Regions from separate parts of the Lactiplantibacillus sp. ME-2 genome, predicted to be linked through region 2. Evidence: riboswitches for the same ligand, from Rfam matches in the RefSeq annotation. Region 2 holds a riboswitch; the other holds the start of a gene.
What was found. Region 2 has a riboswitch for FMN ahead of MMY95_RS09270 (Gx transporter family protein). Riboswitches for the same ligand answer to the same signal wherever they lie in the genome.

Region 1 (9,555 bases), on a different contig from region 2:
GAGCGCCAGCGTTGAAGTTGTTAAGGGGTGCTTAGCAGTTCGTTGGGCAAACCAGCCTAATATCAGCGCACTGACCATGAGTGTCGGTAACAACCATTGCCAGCGCAAGGCGATCCGCCGGGGGCCTGCAAACCAGGCTTCAAAAGCGATCATGATCAAGACAAAGTTAAAGAAAAAAGCATTGCGGTATGGAAAGCCAGCGGGCGTTTGAAACATGTGCCAAATCGTATCTAAGGTACGAATGTCCATACTCAAGAAGAGTGCAAGTAATAGTCCGAAGCTATGCCATTTGTGAGCTTTAGTCAAGTTGGGCTGCACCCAGAAACTTAGGGCCAGCAAGACGACCAGACTACTGCTGAAGACGGTTGGTGCGTGTACGAGCCGAGTCGTAAAATTGGCGGCACCTAAGCCAAATTGACTCAAAACAGCTAAACCGAATTGTGGGACCGGTAAGTAGCTCGATAATTTGACCGCAGATTTAGCCGTGGTCAGCATGCCTAAACCAGTGGGGATCAGGACAAACATCGTGCTTAACCCACTGAGTAGCATGGTGACCACGACGTGCCGAATTAACGAAAATTGATGACGAACAGTTTGCCAAAGACTGTCCTGAGGGCGTTTGCGTTCAAATAGTTGATAAATAAAATAGTAAATCACAAATAGGCAAGTCATATAGCCTAAGTAGTAATTGGTGACGATACTGACCCATAACCAGCCGAAAAAGCGCCCGGGATGACTAGTTGCAATTAAGTGGTCGAGTCCTTGGATGACCAGTGGTAACCAAATTAATGCATCCAACCACATGATCGTAAAATAGTTGAGGGCAACGAAGCCAGAGAGGCTGAAAGCAACACCAAAAATGGCAGTCGACCACCGCTTTGTTTGAAAATGCGTTTGTAAAAAAGCCGTCATAGTGACCGCAATCAAGCTGATTTTTAACATGATGAGTAGACTAAGTCCGGTTGGCAAATTGGCCGCCGGAAACAACAACATCAAAATGTTAAATGGGCTTAATAGATAGTAAGCAATCGTGGGTAGTGCGTTACCGCCTAATGACTGTGAAAATGAATATAATTGAAAACTATGCGTTAAAATGGCATGCCGATACGCGGTGAAAAATGATAAGTATTGGCCACCCATATCACTAATTAATAAGTTATGGTTACCGAAGGGCGTGATCCCCCAAATTGCGAAGACAATCCCCATGATAGCAAGGGACAGTAATCCAGCTGTCACTGCCACTTGCCAGCGCCTTGTTTGATAATTAGGCCACATTTTATTCAACTCCGATATTATGAATGATTTCATTGTACCGTACTGAAACTTGAAAACTAGTTAAGAAAAGCGAACAATTTTCTGAAAAAAGTTAAGAATTAGTGTTAGTCATTATCATTTTTATAAAGTTTGCTAGCAGTTTAACACAGCAGTTCACGAGGTTAAACTAAAAGGGGTGATTGACAATTGATTAAGAAAGTGTTTTTATAAAAGGTGAAAACTGAATACGATTTCTTCGGGGCAGGGTGCAATTCCCGACCGACGGTAACAACGTAAGTTGAAGTCCGTGACCCGCGTGAGCGGTGGACCCAGTGCAAGTCTGGGACCGACAGTATAGTCTGGATGGGAGAAGAAAATTATTGCTTGAATTTTACTAGGCAGTAGTGGCTATTGGCGACCTTTAAGTAGGTTTATTTAGCTGGATCCTACTGGTGAAATCTATTTGGCGAACACTTCACACCCGATTATCGATGATTTGATAATTGGGTGTTTTTTTATCTTGTTGGAGGTGAACCAATGTTAACTGATTTTATGCAAATGGCTATCGATCAAGCCAAATTGGCGGGGGTGGCGACGTACCAAAATCCCCAGGTCGGTGCGGTATTAGTCAAAGACGGCCACGTGTTAGCTCAAGGTTATCATCATTATTTTGGCGGTGACCATGCTGAGGTGGATGTGCTGCGGCAGGTCACACCAGAACAGGCGCGTGGGGCCACGTTATTTGTCACACTGGAACCTTGTTCACACTATGGGAAGACGCCGCCGTGTAGTGCGCGAATCGTCGCGGCTGGAATTCGGCAAGTCGTGATTGGTCAATTAGATCCCCATCCAATCGTGGGTGGTAAGGGACGTCAGTATCTTTTGAACCACGGAGTTGATGTGGTGACGGGCTGTTTAACGGACAAAGTTCGCGCGTTGAACCCCCACTACAATCATTTTTATGTGCAGCAGCGACCATGGATCACCCTAAAAACGGCGATAACGCTTGATGGCAAAATTAATACTGAAACGCCGACTCGGACGCTGGTTTCCAATCATGCTAGTTATATCGATAGTCAGTGCTTACGGTCACAGTTTCAAGCGATTCTGATTGGTGAACGGACGCTAACGATTGATGATCCACAATTAACCGTCCGACTGACGGCAATGGTGCAGCCACCGGTTCGATTGGTGGTGTTGAATACGAGTACCGTGGCGTTAAACCACCGGATTGTTCAGGACGGTCAGGCACCAACCTGGTTACTTTGTCGTCAGGCTGCGGCTAGTGACGACCAACTTCGAAACAGTCCCAATGTACACGTCCTGATTGGCAACTGGACACCCGCTGCAATCAGTCAACTATGTGTCGAACAAGGCTGGCAGTCACTCTTAGTTGAAGGTGGGGCTCATCTGCAAGCTGAATTTGTTGCGGCTGAATTGATTGACGAATGGGTCAGCTACATCGCACCAATGATGATTGGTGGGACGGGTTTGCCAGCCGTTACCGGGGCCGCTGCGATGACACCGTTGACATTTGAACAACCAACGGTAACTTGTTTAGGGACGAATATCCGGCTACGGGCCGTTCGAAAGGAAGTTAAGTAAATGTTTTCTGGAATTATTCAAACCAAGGGCCGTGTCAGCCAAGTGCACCAACAAGGGTTGGAAATGACCCTTACGATTACCGCACCGTCGCTGATGACACCGAGTCTTAAGATTGGTGACAGTATAGCGGTGAACGGCATTTGTTTAACGGTAACGACCCGACAAGCGGATGCTTTCAGTGTAGTGGTGATGCCTGAAACGGTGCGTCGAACGAACTTAAAAATCCTTGTGGTCGGTTCATTGGTGAACCTAGAACGTGCGTTACAAGTGAACGCGCACTTAGATGGGCACATTGTTCAGGGGCACATCGATTACTGTGGTCAAGTGATGCAGCGACAATCTGATGCGCACGCGCTGCGTCTGTTGATCAGTTTACCGTCAGAATATCGCGCACTAGTAGTCACTAAAGGCTCGGTGGCAGTTGATGGGGTTAGTTTGACGGTCGTAGCGGTCACGTAGACAACGTTTGAAGTCGATTTAATTCCGCATTCACAAGCGGTGACGACCTTGTCTAAGTTACAAGTTGGAACGCTGGTGAATGTAGAAACGGATATTCTGGGCAAGTACTTGGCCCGGCAATTAGCATTAGAGGGGAGTCATTAAGATGGATACAATGAAAAAGGTAGCAGCGGCCTTGGCCGCATTAAAACGGGGCGAATTGATTATTGTTGCGGATGATGAGACGCGTGAAGCGGAAGGAGACATGGTTGGCCTAGCCGCTAAAGCAACCACTGCGACAGTGAATCGGATGATTACATCAGCGCGGGGACTACTCTGTGTTCCGATGGCGCCAAGTATCGCCACGCGACTACATTTGACACCGATGACTAGTGAACACGATGCGTTTGGAACGGCATTTACAGTCTCAACGGATCACCATACGACGTCCACGGGAATCTCGGCAGCTGATCGGGCGACCACGATTCAAGCGTTAGCCAATCCCAATAGTCAGGCCGCTGATTTCTATCATCCCGGGCACGTTTTTCCATTGATTGCGCGGACTGGTGGATTGTTAGCGCGGCGTGGTCATACTGAAGCGGCCGTCACGTTAGCACAATTAGCAGGTGTGACCCCCGCGGCCTATATTTGTGAAGTTATCAAGAAAAATGGCTTAATGGCGCGGCGCCGTGATCTCAAAGCTTTGGCAGAGGGCTTACAATTACCGCTAATCACCATTGAAGATATTACCACCTACGTGATTCAAGCGGGTGCCGCCCAGCTAACAACGACCCCGAGTGTCAACTTACCGACTAAGGATGGTAAGTTCACGATGACTGGTTTCGAAGCCCCCGGTCATACGGCGTTGCCAGTGGCACTGCAAGCTGGTGATATCAGTGGCGATGAACCAGTGTTAGTGCGGTTACACTCTGAATGTTTTACGGGCGATGTTTTAGGATCGCGGCGGTGTGACTGTGGTGATCAATTACACGCTGCACTCCAAAAGATCAGTCAAGCTCAGCGCGGTGTTTTCGTCTATTTACGGCAAGAGGGTCGCGGCATTGGCTTGGCTAACAAACTAGCAGCTTACGCACTCCAAGAACACGGGGTTGATACGTATGATGCGAACGTGCAGTTGGGCTTTCAACCGGATGAGCGCCGGTATGATATTGCGGCATTAATTCTACGCCAAATGGGGATTACACGGGTTCGTTTGCTGACTAATAATCTTGACAAGGTTGAGCAGTTACGTGCAGCGGGGATTGATGTTGTTGAACGGGTCCCCTTAGAAATACCAGCCAATCAGTACGATCAAGCTTACTTAAAAACAAAACGTGATCGATTTCATCATCAACTCACACTAACGGAGGGACACGAATGACAACTTTTAACGGCAAAATTAATGGCAACGGGCTTAAGATTGGGATTGTCGTGGCGCGTTTCAATGCGTTTGTAACGCAGCAGCTTTTAACTGGGGCACAAGAAAGTTTGGTACAGCATGGGGTCAATGAAACCGATATTGACGTGGCCTGGGTACCGGGAGCTTTTGAGATTCCACTGACGGTTCAAAAAATGATTACAACCAAGCGCTATGATGGCGTGATTGCACTTGGGGCAGTCATTCGGGGTGCAACCGCGCACTTTGACTATGTTTGTCGTGGCGTGACGACGGGGATTGCGACCGTCAGTTTGGCAACCGATACGCCCATAATGTTCGGCGTTTTAACCACGGATACCATTGAACAAGCTATGGATCGCGCTGGCTTTAAGAGTGGCAATAAGGGTGCTGACTGTGCGGTCAGTTTGTTAGAAACATTGGACGTGCAGCGGGCAATATTAAAAGCTGACTTGGCCTAAATGACGTAAATTAAGGGTATGCATAATATTTCAAATACCATCAATTTGTAACTTGGGCCATTGTTGATGCCACTGCTTCTGTGCCATTCGCTGCTGATAGATTGCCATGTGCTTGGCATCCTGGCGATAGTAGGGGATTGGGGAACAGCGAAAGTTTATCAAATCGTCTACACCGTATGGGGCGATTAGCTTGATTTGATTTTCGTCTAAAAAGGCGCCAATACAAGTTGGAACTTCGACAAAGTGACCAATTGCATCGGTAACGGAAGTGAATTCGGGATCCTTATCAAAATTATAATGTGCCATATAGACCTCATTTTTTATTTGCCATTGGTATTGTGGGGCTTTATCAGTAAGTTGCTGATAGATTTTTAAATCATCGCTGGCTGGTCGCTCAGGGTCAAAAAAGACGACGTCAATATCACTGTTGAACATCACTGGCTGCCCGCTGAGTACTTGCCAAACAGTATTACGGATGCTACCAGCCGCCAATGCGCCTTGTTTTAAATGACAGTCTTGAATTAATTGAAGAATCGTCATTAAAGCAGGAGTTGTTTTAATAATATGAATAACTCGTTGTTCGTTGGTCATTGAAAACACCTCAATTTAATGTTGGTTAAAAATAGTCTAACATAGTAATGATATCGTGCAATTCAAATAAAGAATTTGCTTTTGCTGGTTTCATAAAAAACTAAGACCGCTTACCACTACTAACTGATAGTGGTAAGCGGTCTTAGTTTTTGGTTGTGAGTTTAAGTAATAATTGCCTAGTCTTCCGTAACCTCAATCTTACCAACTGCAATTGGTAGGGTTACGTGAGCATCATACATGCCCACTTCACCAGCGACTGATGCAGGTAGGGCTAAGTCTTGTGGGACGCCGTGAATATAAATGACCCGCTTGTCTAGTTCTAAGTCATCGGTACCGAAGACTTCTTTGAACTTAGCCTGTAGGTCGCCTAAGGGCACATCGATTTCATAAGCGAAGTGGCCCTGCGCGTCGGCAACTGGGTAATTATCATTTGGTACGTCCATATGATGGGGCGCATTATCAAATGGGACCATCGTCGTCCCAGAAACAGGTTCAGTTTCAGGCAAGTCTACAAAGCCGTCGTGATTGACATCTTGGGCCATAGTAGCAATCTGTGCCGCTTTGCCATCTGGAAAGCCGTGGAAATGTTCCCAGTGTTGCGTGTTGGCCGGGGTATCGAACATTTCAATGGTGACGTGTAATTGGTTACCAGTTTCAGTGAAAGTCGCTGTGCCGTGTGGGGCAGTACCGATTCCTTCGGCGTTCAGCGGGACGATGTTAGCAACGTATTTTTTAGTCATGAATAATTCCTCCAGTTCTTCATTATATGGTCAGTATATGCTAGTCTAATCATATAAAAATTGACATAGATCAAGAAAAGGAGAAATTATGCATTCAAAAATGGATTGTGTGAGTCGTTCACCATTATTTTCACCGCTAGCGCCAGCGGTGAAAGCCAAATTAATCACGGTGACCCATCACCGGAAATTTTATCAAAAAGGGCAGTTGATTCGTCAGCCACTCGACCATCAGGAAGGCATGCTCATTTTAGATGAGGGAACGGCTAAAATTTATGCCTTAGCTGCTAATGGTAAGGAGAAAATTATTGAGTTGTTGCGTAGTGGTGATGTCGTCGGACAACACTGGCTATTTGCACCGCATGAGAATCAGGGATTTATTCAAGCCACGAGTGATGCGTGGGTCTGTTCCATTCAATATGATGATTTTCAGCGATTATTAGGTGAATCAGCCAGTTTATCATTAGCAATGATCAATAATTTTGGGAACCAATTGATTGAAGCTGAGAAGAATCAATTGCGACGAGATTTGCTGGATGCTAAAGCGCGTTTGATGGCGTATTTGCGCGATTGTGCCGTTGAATCCGGACAAATCGAATTTGAATTGCCGTTGAAGAAGAAGGAATTGGCGAATATTTTGGGGATTACTCCCGAAACCCTGAGTCGTCAGTTTAAACAATTGGCGGCTGAAGGGCAGATTATCGTCAATAAGCGCCAGATTACAATTTGTTAGACGGTAAAGGGGGGCGTCGCCTGGTTTTGGCTAGTTAAGGGTGACGCTGGTTCAATATTAAAAATAAAGTCTGATTTCCAACGCAGTATGGGCTAGGAAATCAGACTTTATTTGACTTGTGAGGAAGAGGTTCTTTAATGATGAAAATGCCGGTTAGCAACGCCACTTGCTCGCAATGCCGGCAAAACGACTTGATCAATGAGATTGGTGAGTTGCTGATCAGTGTTCATCGGTTGGTTGATGATGTCGCAGTACCGTAATTGTTGAAACAATACTAATTGTGCGGCTTGGTTAGGCCAAATCTGAAGTTCACCGTGGTTTTGTGCATTCGTCAGAAGTGGCTCGATCAAGGTCAAGTTGGCATGATCAATTTGAGTCACTAACTGCGTGAGATCGCGCTGGTTCTGCGCGTTCAAGGCTGTGGCAAACAATAGCCGAAAATAGCGGAAGGCCCCGTACTAGTTTGTTGGATAAAGCGTTGCGCTAACAGAATGAGATCGGTACGAAGACTGCCAGTATCTAATGGCGTGGTCGTAAGTGCAATGGGAGTCTTTTGTATTTGATGAATAATAGTATGAAAGATGAGGTCAAAGGTCGAATCCCAGTAGCGATAAAGAACACTGCGGCTGGTAGCGGCCGCAGTGGCTACTCGTGAAAAAGTGACCTGGTCGAGGCCGTATTGACTAAGCAGGGTATAGGTGGTGTCATAAATCGCGTTTTCCAGTCGGTTGCCACGTCGACGTTGATTGAGTTGGGTCACAAAAAGATCTCCTAATTGGTTTTAGAAACAGTTTACTGCTTTTTGTGCCTTAATAATAGTGATTTCCGTAGCCAAACGATTGTTGTAGTTAAAGACAACGTGTATCTTAAATAGCGTTGTTAACAATAATTTAAGTAATCAGAGGCGGAAAATATGGCAAAAATTATTATTGTCGGGGCTGCACATGGCGGCCGCGAAACGGTCAATGGCTTATTAGCAGCTAATACGGATAATGAGATTCATTGGTACGAGCACGGGCAATTCGCGACGGCTTTGGATTGGGCTCCGGCGGATGCTGAAAAAGAGCGGTTGGCCTTGTCCCAGCAGGTGACTCTATTCGACCAAACGACGGTCACAAGAATTACCCCAGCGACCCACACGATTACTGCTCGTAATCAACGGGGGCAATTACAGACTGATCATTACGATCGATTGGTATTGAGCGTTGGATCGTTACCAATCCAGTTACCGATTCCCGGAGCCGAATTATCTGGTGTTCGATCGATTCAAAACCGTGCCAGCATCAATGAGTTAAAATTGGCCGCTAAGTCAGCAGCCATTAAAAACGTGGTCGTGATTGGAGGCGGCTATATTGGGATGAATTTTGCAGCCTTATTTAAACAAACCGGCAAGCAAGTAACTGTTATTGATGTGAACGCTCGGCCATTCAGTCACAATCTTGATTCAGAATTTACGCAAATTTTAGCTGCAGCGAGTGTTGAGAATGGGCTGCAATTAAAGATGGAAGAGCGGGTGACGGCCGTATTAGGTTCAACACACGTGACAGCGGTACAAACGAATCGTGGTCAGTATGCTGCCGACTTAGTCCTTGTCGCAGTCGGCAATCGACCGAATACTGCATGGCTACGGGGAACTTTGGCGCTAGATTCTGAGGGATTAATTGAGACGGATGATTATTTTCAAACAAGTGTTCCAGATATTTACGCGATTGGCGATGCGACTAAAGTTCGGTTTACGCCCACGGGTACTAAAGAGCGGATCACTTTAGGCAGCGCGGCCAGTCATGCCGGTCGGTTATTAGCGCATAACTTGTTAACGGATCAGCGAATTGTGTTTCCCGGCGTTCAGGCAACGTCCGCGCTTAATGCGGCGGGATATTACTTTGCTGCTACGGGCCTAAACACGCAACTAGCTGTCCGTATGCAACAACTGGTGTTAGCAACTTACATCGCGGTTCCCCGATTGGTGGCATCCGCACCAGCTCGATTGAATGCGACCGTTCATTTTAAGTTGTTTTATGATAAAACTCATCGGATACTAGGTGCACAAATAATGTCTACAGCAGAATTAACGGCGGTCATCAATACCGTTTCGCTCGCAATCCAGATGGGAGCAACGCTCGAGCAATTAGCCTATGGTGACTTTTTCTTTCAACCGGGATTAAGCCAGCCGGTGGATGTACTCAGTACGGCTAGTTTACAGGCGTTACAAACTTTAGCCACTAACTAGGTTGATTATTGCCAAGCCCATTATACGGACTTGGCAATTTTAAGTTGATGTGTTGCTTAAGCTCAGTATATGACATGGAAAACTAGTGGTTACTGATGATTAGCTCATTA
Region 2 (9,555 bases):
GCGCTAAAATTAGATATTGCTGGTGATTATTTGGTTATGGCTGCGACTTTGATGACGATCAAGAGCCGTTTCTTATTGCCACAGCCTGAACCAGATGAGATGGACGAAGATAATGAGGACGATGATCCTCGTGACTCACTTGTAGCTGAACTGTTGGCTTACAAGGTTTATCAGGAAGCCGCTGGTGAATTGCGAGAAAAAGAACAGGCGCGCCATCAACATTTTACGCGTGAAGCGATGTTAGTACCAGCTGATCTGAGTGCGCCCAAGCTGACTGCGGGGATTACATTAGATGATCTGCAAGCAGCTTTTCGACAATTAGTGGCTAAACGGCGGCGGGTACGGCCACTAACGAAAACGGTTGTGGCTGAAACCATCAACATTGATGAGCGGATGACACAAATTACGACACAATTGCAACATCAACCACAAGGACTGGATTTTGCCGACCTATTTACGGTTAGTGCCAGCGATGAAATGTTAGTGACAACCTTTATGGCTGTGTTAGAATTAACCAAGCAGGATCAAGTGGCGCTGCAGCAAGCTGAGCCACTGAGTCCGATTCATTTATATTTACGACAGGATGAACAGCATGACGAACATTGAACAAATTGAAGGACTATTATTTGTGGCTGGCGATGAGGGCATCACGGTCGCCGAAATCGAGCACGCCACGGGGTTTGCTAAGCCGGCGATTACAACGATGCTCACACAACTGGCCACGAAGTATCAAGCCGACCCAGACAGTGCCTTAATGATCTTATCAACGGCGAATACTTACCGGCTAGCAACTAAGGCCGCGGTGGCGCCGGTGTTAAAGCGCTACTTTGAAGCACCACTCACCACGAGTTTGTCGCAAGCATCGTTGGAAGTGTTAGCAATCATTGCGTATCGGCAACCCTTGACGCGGATTGAAATTGATGAGATTCGTGGCGTACACAGTGGATCAACGATTCAAAAGCTGGTTTTGCGACAACTAGTTACCGAGACGGGGCGTTTAAGTGAGCCAGGACGGCCAATTTTATACGGAACGACGGAACTGTTCTTAGATTATTTTGGACTAAAGTCTTTGGATGACTTACCAGCGATTGACCTAGCTGCTTTAAGTGACGCTGAGCATCCGGCACCAGAGACAGACCTCTTTTTAAATGCATTTCAGGATAAATTACAAGCAGAACGTGAGGATGAATAATGGCAGAACGATTACAAAAGGTAATGGCGGAAGCGGGCATCGCTTCGCGGCGTAAATCAGAAGTGTTGATCACGTCTGGTCACGTTAAGGTGAATGGGAAGACGGTCACCACGCTCGGTGTAAAGGTTGAGCCTAGTGACCATGTCGAGGTTGATGGCGTGCCATTGAATGCAGAAAAACTCGTGTATTATTTATTTTATAAGCCGCGGGGGGTCGTTACAACTGTTCATGATGAGAAGGGCCGTAAAACGGTATTAGACTTCTTTGAAGACGTACCGGAACGAATCTATCCGGTGGGACGTTTGGATTACGATACTTCAGGTTTGTTGATCATGACAAATGATGGGGCTCTCGCTAATCGGCTAACTCATCCGAAGTACGAAGTCAAAAAAACTTATTTGGCCAAAGTTGAAGGGGTACCAACCAATGCTGATCTCAAGCAATTGCGCTTGGGTGTTGAAATCGATGGCCGTAAGACAGCTCCAGCGAAGTCGAACTTGTTAGATAGTGATCACAAGAAGAATAATGCGCTGGTCCAACTAACGATTCACGAGGGTCATAACCACCAAGTGAAAAAGATGTTGGCTGCAGTGGGTCACCCAGTGACTAAGTTGAAACGTGAACGTTATGGGGTTCTCGATTTGCAAAGCTTACAACCGGGCGAATACCGTAAATTGAAGCCGATTGAAATTAGTAAGTTAAAAGGTGAACGATAGCGCTTGCATTTTTGAACGAAAGCCGTTAAAATGAATTTGTAAAAATAAATATTGGTTCATCTTCAGGGCAGGGTGTGATTCCCGACCGGCGGTAATAACCCGCGACCTATGCGTGTGCATAGTGATTTGGTGCAATTCCAAAGTCGACAGTAAAGTCTGGTATAAAGAAGATCGAGCTTATTTGCCAAGCGTTGCAAGTAAGTCCGCCCCCAGATGACAGTTAGTGTGATCGGGCGGACTTTTTTTAGTTGAACAAATGGTAATGCGGTTCATTGAAGATGACCCATAGGAGGGTGCGTTATGCAACATACAACGTTACACCGACTAGTGGGCATAGCCTTACTCGGTGCCATTGCGTATATTTTAATGTTACTGGAGTTTCCGATTTTACCGGTAGCGCCATGGATGAAGATTGATTTTTCAGATATTCCAATTCTGATTGGGCTCTTTCTCTTTGGTGTCGGGGGCGCGTTTGTCATCACTATCATCAAACTGCTCCTACATTCAGCCATGATGGGCTTTGCCATTTATGACTTAATCGGTTCTTTTGCTAGTTTTTTAGGTACGGCAGTATTGATTTTAGCATTTGCATTAGTACTTCGTTACTATCGGGGCAATCCCAAGTGGCGGATGCCTGTGGCGATTGTGGTCGCCACAATCGGCCTGGTGGTGATTGAATCGTTGGCTAACTTAACGTTTGTTTTGCCATTCTATTTGCAAGTAATGGGTATGAAGCTCAGCATGTCGCTGAATACAGTGGTGTTAGTGGCAGTCATTCCATTTAACTTGATCAAGGGATTGCTAGTGGGCAACGTCTTCTGGCTGGTCTATCAGCGATTAGCTAAGTGGTTAGGCAACCATAATCAGCTTATGAGCCGAATTTAATCTAAGTCGTTAAAATAATGTGGGTGGTCACTAATTGCGTAACTGCAGGGTGACTGCCTTTTTATATTGGTGCCACCGTGATATTCTTAAAGACGCACACTGCCGGTTGGCGGATGGTTATCCATGAGCTTTAATGTGGCAGTAAGTTGATGAATTCGAAGCTTCAATCAAGGCTTAGAAAGATTAAAAAGCTGTCGGCCGCTATGCTGTGTCGCGGGTCACTGTCAGCGACACTGACGCACGTAAATTTGGGCTGATCACGACTTAATTTAAAAACTGGCACATTTAGTGCGCAATTAACAATCACAACAGCAAGACTTAAGGGAGGCCTTAGCGTGTTTACAGACTACGTTTTATTGTTATTCAGTACGACGCCGCGACGAGCAAAGGGCCTATTCAATGTCTTGCGCGGCCGCCGTACGGTCTCCACGCTTTTTGCGGGGTTAACTGCCGGCTACTTGGATTTGCTCGACAGTTGCCACGAGGTTCCCTTGGAAGATTTCATGGCAGCAACTGCGGCTTTGACTGAAAACGGTCAATTGACGAGTACGGCCACGGGATGCTGGCAATTAACGCAGGCGGGGGAACATCGGCAAGCCAAACTCCGACAGACTTTATACATGCCCCAAAATTTTGAAGTATTTCAAACCACTGATGTCCGCCGATTTAGAATCGTCAGTCAGCTAGCCCTACAAGTCGTTTCCGAACTCGTACATCATAATCGCCATTATTATCCGGTGACGACTGATCCGGGGATTCAAGCCCAGGTCAAACAATGGCTACGTCAGCAGTCGAAGGTGGAACTTGGCGAGCAAATTCATGCGGCCTTGACTGCCTTCTTGACGAGTTTGGCAGACCCAGAGTTGCCAGCGGTGTTTGTTCAAGGTATAACGGGGTATCAAGAACCGGGACTGACTAATGAGCAATTAGCGGCACAATTAGGTCGACAACCCTGGGAGGCTAGCTTGATGCACACAGACGTGATATGCCAATGGATTGCTTGGATTCAGCGACACCCGCGTGATCCATTTTCCCAGTTGTTGTCAGTGCTCACTCAAGCGAGTGCCATCAGTCAAAGCGCTGAGCAAACTTACCAAGCTTTCTTGAAGACCCAGCAACTTGCAGCAATTGCGCAGACGCGGCACTTAAAGATGAGTACGGTACGGGAGCACTTGTTGGAGGTGGCGATTTGGTCGCCTGATTTTCCGTTTGAAATGGTGTTGAATCATGAATTAACTCAGCAGTTGGCCACCATCTTTGCAGCCCAGTCCGACATTGCAAACTGGTCATTCCAAGAGGCCCAAACTGCGCTACCCACGCTAGATTTTTTTGAATTTCGACTATTTCAGATTATGAGGTGTCAGCATGTCAGAAGATGAATTATATGAGCTGTTGAAAACGAAATATGGCTTCGATGAATTTCGCCCCGGGCAGCTAGCCGTCATTCAGAAATTATTAGCAGGTCAAGATGTCTTGGCAGTGTTACCAACTGGGACCGGCAAATCATTGATCTATCAACTCGTTGGAACCGCACTGCCCGGGCTAGTTGTGGTGGTTTCACCGCTGATTTCCTTGATGCAAGATCAGGTGGCGCGCTTAAACTATCAAGGCGAAAAGCAAGTTGCTGCTTTGACCTCCCAACTAGATTATGGTGCTCGCCAGTATCTGCTGAATCATTTAGGACAGCTTAAATTCTTGTTCATTTCGCCGGAAATGTTGGGTCAAGACATTATTCAAACAGCGCTGATGCAAGTGCAACTGGCGTTATTAGTTATCGACGAGGCCCACTGCATTTCAACTTGGGGACCAGATTTTCGCCCTGACTACCGTCGCCTTGGTCAAATTCGACAACGGTTACAGGCACCGACAACGCTAATGCTCACGGCAACAGCTACACAACGCGTTCGACAAGATATTTTGACACAATTAACCGTTCCAGATGCCCAGCAAGTCTTATATTCGGTTAATCGTCCTAATATTTACTTAGCAGTCGAACAGGTCAATGATGACGCTAGTAAACGCGCGACCTTGCAACATTTAGTGACGAGTGCGCGCGGACCAGTCATCGTTTACTTTACTTCCAAGCGGCAAACTGATTTGATAGCGGAATGGCTACGAACGACAACCACGTTACGGGTCGCGGCTTATCATGCCGGCTTAGCGACTGATGACCGTTTCAAGATCCAGCAGCAGTTCATGGCAGGACAATTGGATGTGATCTGTGCTACATCTGCTTTTGGAATGGGTATCAACAAAGCTGATATTCGCTTAGTGATCCACTATCATTTACCGACGACTTTGGCCGACTATGTTCAAGAAATTGGGCGCGCAGGTCGTGATGGTCAGCAGGCGATGGCGATTATGTTGTACGCACCAGGTGACGAAAACCTGGTGCGGAATTTGAACGAATTGACGGCTGCGACTCCCAATGAAATTCAGCAAGATTATAGCCGTTATCAAGCGCAGCAGCCACCGACTGATGATCGTAGTAAGGTTTTGCAGTCATACTGGCTACAAGGAACTCGCCCAACGACCGTGGCAACGATTTTTGCTGATCGCCAAGTAGCTAAGGAACGAGAATTGCGGGCACTCATGAGTTACGTCCAAACGACAACTTGTCATCGGACCGTGATGTTAACTTACTTTGGTGAGCCAGCTGTTACCCATACAGATCAGTGTTGTCAGTTGGCTGGTGAACCCCTACCGCTGGCTGCGTTAGGGCTGATGGCGACGCATGATGAGCCAACAGCCACGATAATGTCGTGGGATCAGCACTTAGCTCAATTGTTTTTACCAAATTCTTAAAGAAATCAATTCCGGGTTATGTTACAATATTGGTTGAAAGTTTTTTGAGGAGGAACACCCTATGAGTCAAAAAAATGATAATGACAAATCCCAAGTGGATAAGCCGTGGGACAAAACTTTTGAAGACGATCGGGATGACTCGGGCAATTTATCGCGAACTCAAAAACGAAAACAAGACAGTAGCAACTCTACGCTAACGACCGTGTTAGTCGTACTAATATTGTTGCTTGCTTTGGCACCAATTGGTTATTTCTTGGTGAAAAAGAATTCGCTTAATAATCCGCAACAGACTGAACAAGTTGCTAGTTCGAGCTCGAAGAAGTCATCGGCCAGTGTTGCTGCCAGTAAGTCATCGACTGCTGCTAGCAAGAAGAAGGCGGCCGCATCGTCGAAAAAGGCGGCTGCTAAAAGTAGTAGCCTAGCCTTGGCTAGCTCTAAAGCTGCCAGTTCCAAGGCTGCTAGTTCTACTGCTGCCAGCTCGGAAGAAAGTGCGAGTACTGACGACAGCAGCGCTAGCAGTAGTAGTAGCTCCTCAGAATCATCTTCAGGGACTAAGTACGTCACGGTAGAAGCCGGTCAAGGGGTCTATCGGGTCGCTACGAATGCTGGAATCTCAGTGGATAAGCTATTGGAATTAAATGGGTTATCCTCTGATGCAACGATTTCGGCTGGTCAACGGTTACGTGTCCGTTAATACACGATTTTTTCAGATTGTGAGGGGTTAGTTAATGGCTAAGCAAGCATTACAGGTGGCCATCGATGGTCCGGCTTCAGCTGGCAAGAGTACCGTAGCCAAACTCGTTGCAAAACGGTTTGGCTATATTTATGTGGATACTGGTGCCATGTATCGGGCAGTCACGTACTGGGCAATGCAACAGCACGTTGATTTAGCAGACGAAGCGGCTGTGATTACGGCAATGAAGTCGCTCAAGATCAGTTTTAAACCCGGCGAGCCGGATCAACTGGTTTTTGCTAATCAGGAAGATATTACGGCGGCGATACGCCAACCAGACGTGACGAATAACGTCTCGACGATTGCGGCGTTACCACAGGTGCGTACGATTTTAACTGAACAACAGCGAGAGATGGCCAATGCAGGTGGGATCGTGATGGACGGTCGTGATATTGGGACAACGGTATTGCCAAATGCTGAAGTTAAGATCTTTTTATTTGCTTCAGCGGCTGAACGGGCTAAGCGTCGATACGCCGAAAATGTAAAAAAAGGGATCGACACGCCCTTGGCTCAGCTACAGGCTGAGATCGAATTACGTGACCACAAAGATTCAACGCGTAAAGTGTCACCATTAACACAAGCAACGGACGCCACACTTGTTGATACGACGCCAATGTCAATCGATGAAGTTGTTGCTGCCATTGCCAAAATTATTACAAAAAAACAAAGTTCAACAATCTAATTGCATTAACTTAATGCTTTTAGCTAGCTTTTCATTGCATTTTCAGCTATGATATAGGTTAGAGTTATTGTTGACAGGAGGAAATTTGCATGAGTGAAAACGAAAACAGCCAAGAGAAAAATGAACTTTTAGACGCTTTAAACAGCGTTGAAGAAGTAAACGTCGGTGACGTTGTTAAGGGTGAAGTCTTAGCAATCGACGACGACAAACAAGTAATTGTTGGTATCCAAGGTACCGGTGTTGAAGGGGTCGTTCCTTTGAAGGAACTCTCAACACAACGGGTTGACGATGTCAACGAAGCCGCTAAAGTCGGTGATGTATTAGACTTGGTTGTCATTTCTCGAATTGGCAGCGACAAGGAAAACGGCAGTTATTTACTGTCACATCGTCGGTTAGAAGCTCGCAAAGTTTGGGACGATGTTGAAAAAGAATACGAAGCAGGTCATATGATTAAAGCTCCGGTAACGCAAGTTGTTAAGGGCGGGTTAGTCGTTGACGCTGGTGTTCGTGGCTTCATCCCTGCCTCAATGATTGATGATCATTATGTTGAAGATTTAAATGCCTATAAAGGCCAAGAACTTGAACTTAAGATTATTGAAATTGAACCTAGCGAAAATCGCTTGATCTTATCACACCGTGCCGTTGTTGAAAAGCAACGCGAAGCACAACGTGAAGAAGCTTTGAAGACCTTACAAGCTGGTGATGTCGTTGAAGGTAAAGTTGCTCGTTTAACGAACTTCGGTGCCTTTGTTGACCTCGGCGGAATTGATGGTTTGGTTCACGTTTCAGAAATCTCATACGAACGGGTTGAAAAGCCTGCTGATGTATTGAAGGTTGGTCAAGAAGTCACGGTTAAGATTTTATCCGTTGATGCTGACCGCGAACGGGTTTCATTATCAATCAAAGCAACCTTACCAGAACCTTGGGATGGTATTGAAGAAAAAGCACCACAAGGGGCTGTACTTGATGGTAAAGTTAAGCGTTTGACGAGTTTTGGTGCCTTTGTGGAAGTCTTCCCTGGTGTTGAAGGGTTAGTTCACATTTCACAAATCTCACACCAACACATTGCAACACCAAACGATGTCTTAAAAGTTGGTCAAGAAATCAAAGTCAAAGTCTTAGACGTTCGTCCAGACGAAAAGCGGTTAGCTTTATCAATTAAAGCTTTGGAAGAAAAGCCACAAACTGCTGACGATGACAACGAAAGTCAACCAGAACGTCGGAGTAACAATAACCGTCGTCGTAACAACAACCGGGACAACCGGACTGCTAGCGAACGTTCAACGGCTAATGCTCCTGAAGAATCAACTGGTTTCACTTTAGGTGATTTGATCGGTGACGAATTGAAGAATGCTGAAAGCAACAATGATGAAAACTAATCATTGATTGATTAAAAATACCCTTCAAGCTTGCCTTGAAGGATATTTTTTTAGGAACAGATTAGTTGGTGTTACCAATTAATTTGAGACTCGTAGCAGGAACCTGACGCTACGAGGGTAAAGGAGGAATTAATATGGCAAAACCAGTCGTCGCCATTGTTGGGCGACCAAACGTTGGTAAATCCACGATTTTTAATCGGATTGCGGGTGATCGGATCTCGATTGTTGAAGATACACCGGGTGTGACTCGTGACCGGATTTACGCTAACAGTGAATGGCTTGGTCAAGAATTCAGTTTGATCGATACGGGTGGGATCGATATCGAAGATGCCCCATTCATTAAACAGATCACACAGCAAGCCGAAATTGCAATCGATGAAGCTGATGTCATTATTTATTTAGTTAGCATCAAAGAAGGCGTCACGGACGCTGATGAACACGTTGCCCAAATCTTGTACCGGTCGAACAAACCGGTCGTGCTGGGTGTTAATAAAGTCGATAACCCTGAACTTCGGAGTGAAGTCTATGACTTTTATTCCCTTGGCTTTGGCGATCCGTACCCTATCTCAGGTGCGCATGGACTCGGACTTGGGGACTTGCTCGATGCTGTTATCAAAAACTTTCCTGAAAAAAGTGGGGAGGACGAACCGGGGACGATTCGTTTCAGTTTAATTGGCCGCCCGAACGTGGGTAAGTCATCAATTGTCAACGCCTTGCTGGGTGAAGACCGGGTCATCGTTTCTGACGTGGCTGGGACAACCCGGGATGCCATTGATACCAAGTTTACTGATCAGGATGGTGACCGGTTTGTGATGGTCGATACGGCCGGTATCCGTAAAAAAGGAAAAGTTTACGAAAATACCGAGCGTTATAGCGTCATGCGTGCACTCAAGGCAATCGATAATAGTGACGTGGCACTCTTTGTCATCAATGGTGAAGAAGGCATTCGTGAGCAGGATAAGCGGGTTGCTGGTTATGCGCATGAAGCGGGTAAGGGTATTATCATCGTGGTCAATAAGTGGGATCTGGTTAAGAAAGACAACCACACCATGCAAGAATTCGAAGCGTATATTCGTGATCAGTTCGTTTACTTGAGCTATGCGCCGATTATTTTTGTCTCTGCTAAGACTAATCAACGTTTGGAGCAACTACCCGCGTTGATT

Region 1: linked by a shared signal. The riboswitch ahead of ribD (bifunctional diaminohydroxyphosphoribosylaminopyrimidine deaminase/5-amino-6-(5-phosphoribosylamino)uracil reductase RibD) and the one ahead of MMY95_RS09270 (Gx transporter family protein) in region 2 are both predicted to bind FMN.

What each region holds. Positions count from the first base shown of each region.
Region 1 is NZ_JAKZEQ010000013.1:44,637-54,191, forward strand. Features, by position in the region: gene MMY95_RS06690 (YfhO family protein) at 1-1,275, opposite strand, end outside; FMN riboswitch at 1,503-1,633, shown strand; gene ribD (bifunctional diaminohydroxyphosphoribosylaminopyrimidine deaminase/5-amino-6-(5-phosphoribosylamino)uracil reductase RibD) at 1,792-2,859, shown strand; partial or broken gene MMY95_RS06700 (riboflavin synthase) at 2,860-3,462, shown strand; gene MMY95_RS06705 (bifunctional 3,4-dihydroxy-2-butanone-4-phosphate synthase/GTP cyclohydrolase II) at 3,464-4,678, shown strand; gene ribH (6,7-dimethyl-8-ribityllumazine synthase) at 4,675-5,154, shown strand; gene MMY95_RS06715 (nucleotidyltransferase family protein) at 5,185-5,745, opposite strand; gene MMY95_RS06720 (hypothetical protein) at 5,922-6,485, opposite strand; gene MMY95_RS06725 (Crp/Fnr family transcriptional regulator) at 6,574-7,215, shown strand; gene MMY95_RS06730 (hypothetical protein) at 7,350-7,631, opposite strand; gene MMY95_RS06735 (TetR family transcriptional regulator) at 7,628-7,975, opposite strand; gene MMY95_RS06740 (FAD-dependent oxidoreductase) at 8,129-9,445, shown strand.
Region 2 is NZ_JAKZEQ010000022.1:33,181-42,735, forward strand. Features, by position in the region: gene MMY95_RS09255 (segregation/condensation protein A) at 1-606, shown strand, start outside; gene scpB (SMC-Scp complex subunit ScpB) at 593-1,192, shown strand; gene MMY95_RS09265 (pseudouridine synthase) at 1,192-1,908, shown strand; FMN riboswitch at 1,963-2,084, shown strand; gene MMY95_RS09270 (Gx transporter family protein) at 2,209-2,793, shown strand; gene MMY95_RS09275 (helix-turn-helix domain-containing protein) at 3,129-4,172, shown strand; gene MMY95_RS09280 (RecQ family ATP-dependent DNA helicase) at 4,159-5,598, shown strand; gene MMY95_RS09285 (LysM domain-containing protein) at 5,660-6,292, shown strand; gene cmk ((d)CMP kinase) at 6,327-7,013, shown strand; gene rpsA (30S ribosomal protein S1) at 7,103-8,392, shown strand; gene der (ribosome biogenesis GTPase Der) at 8,527-9,555, shown strand, end outside.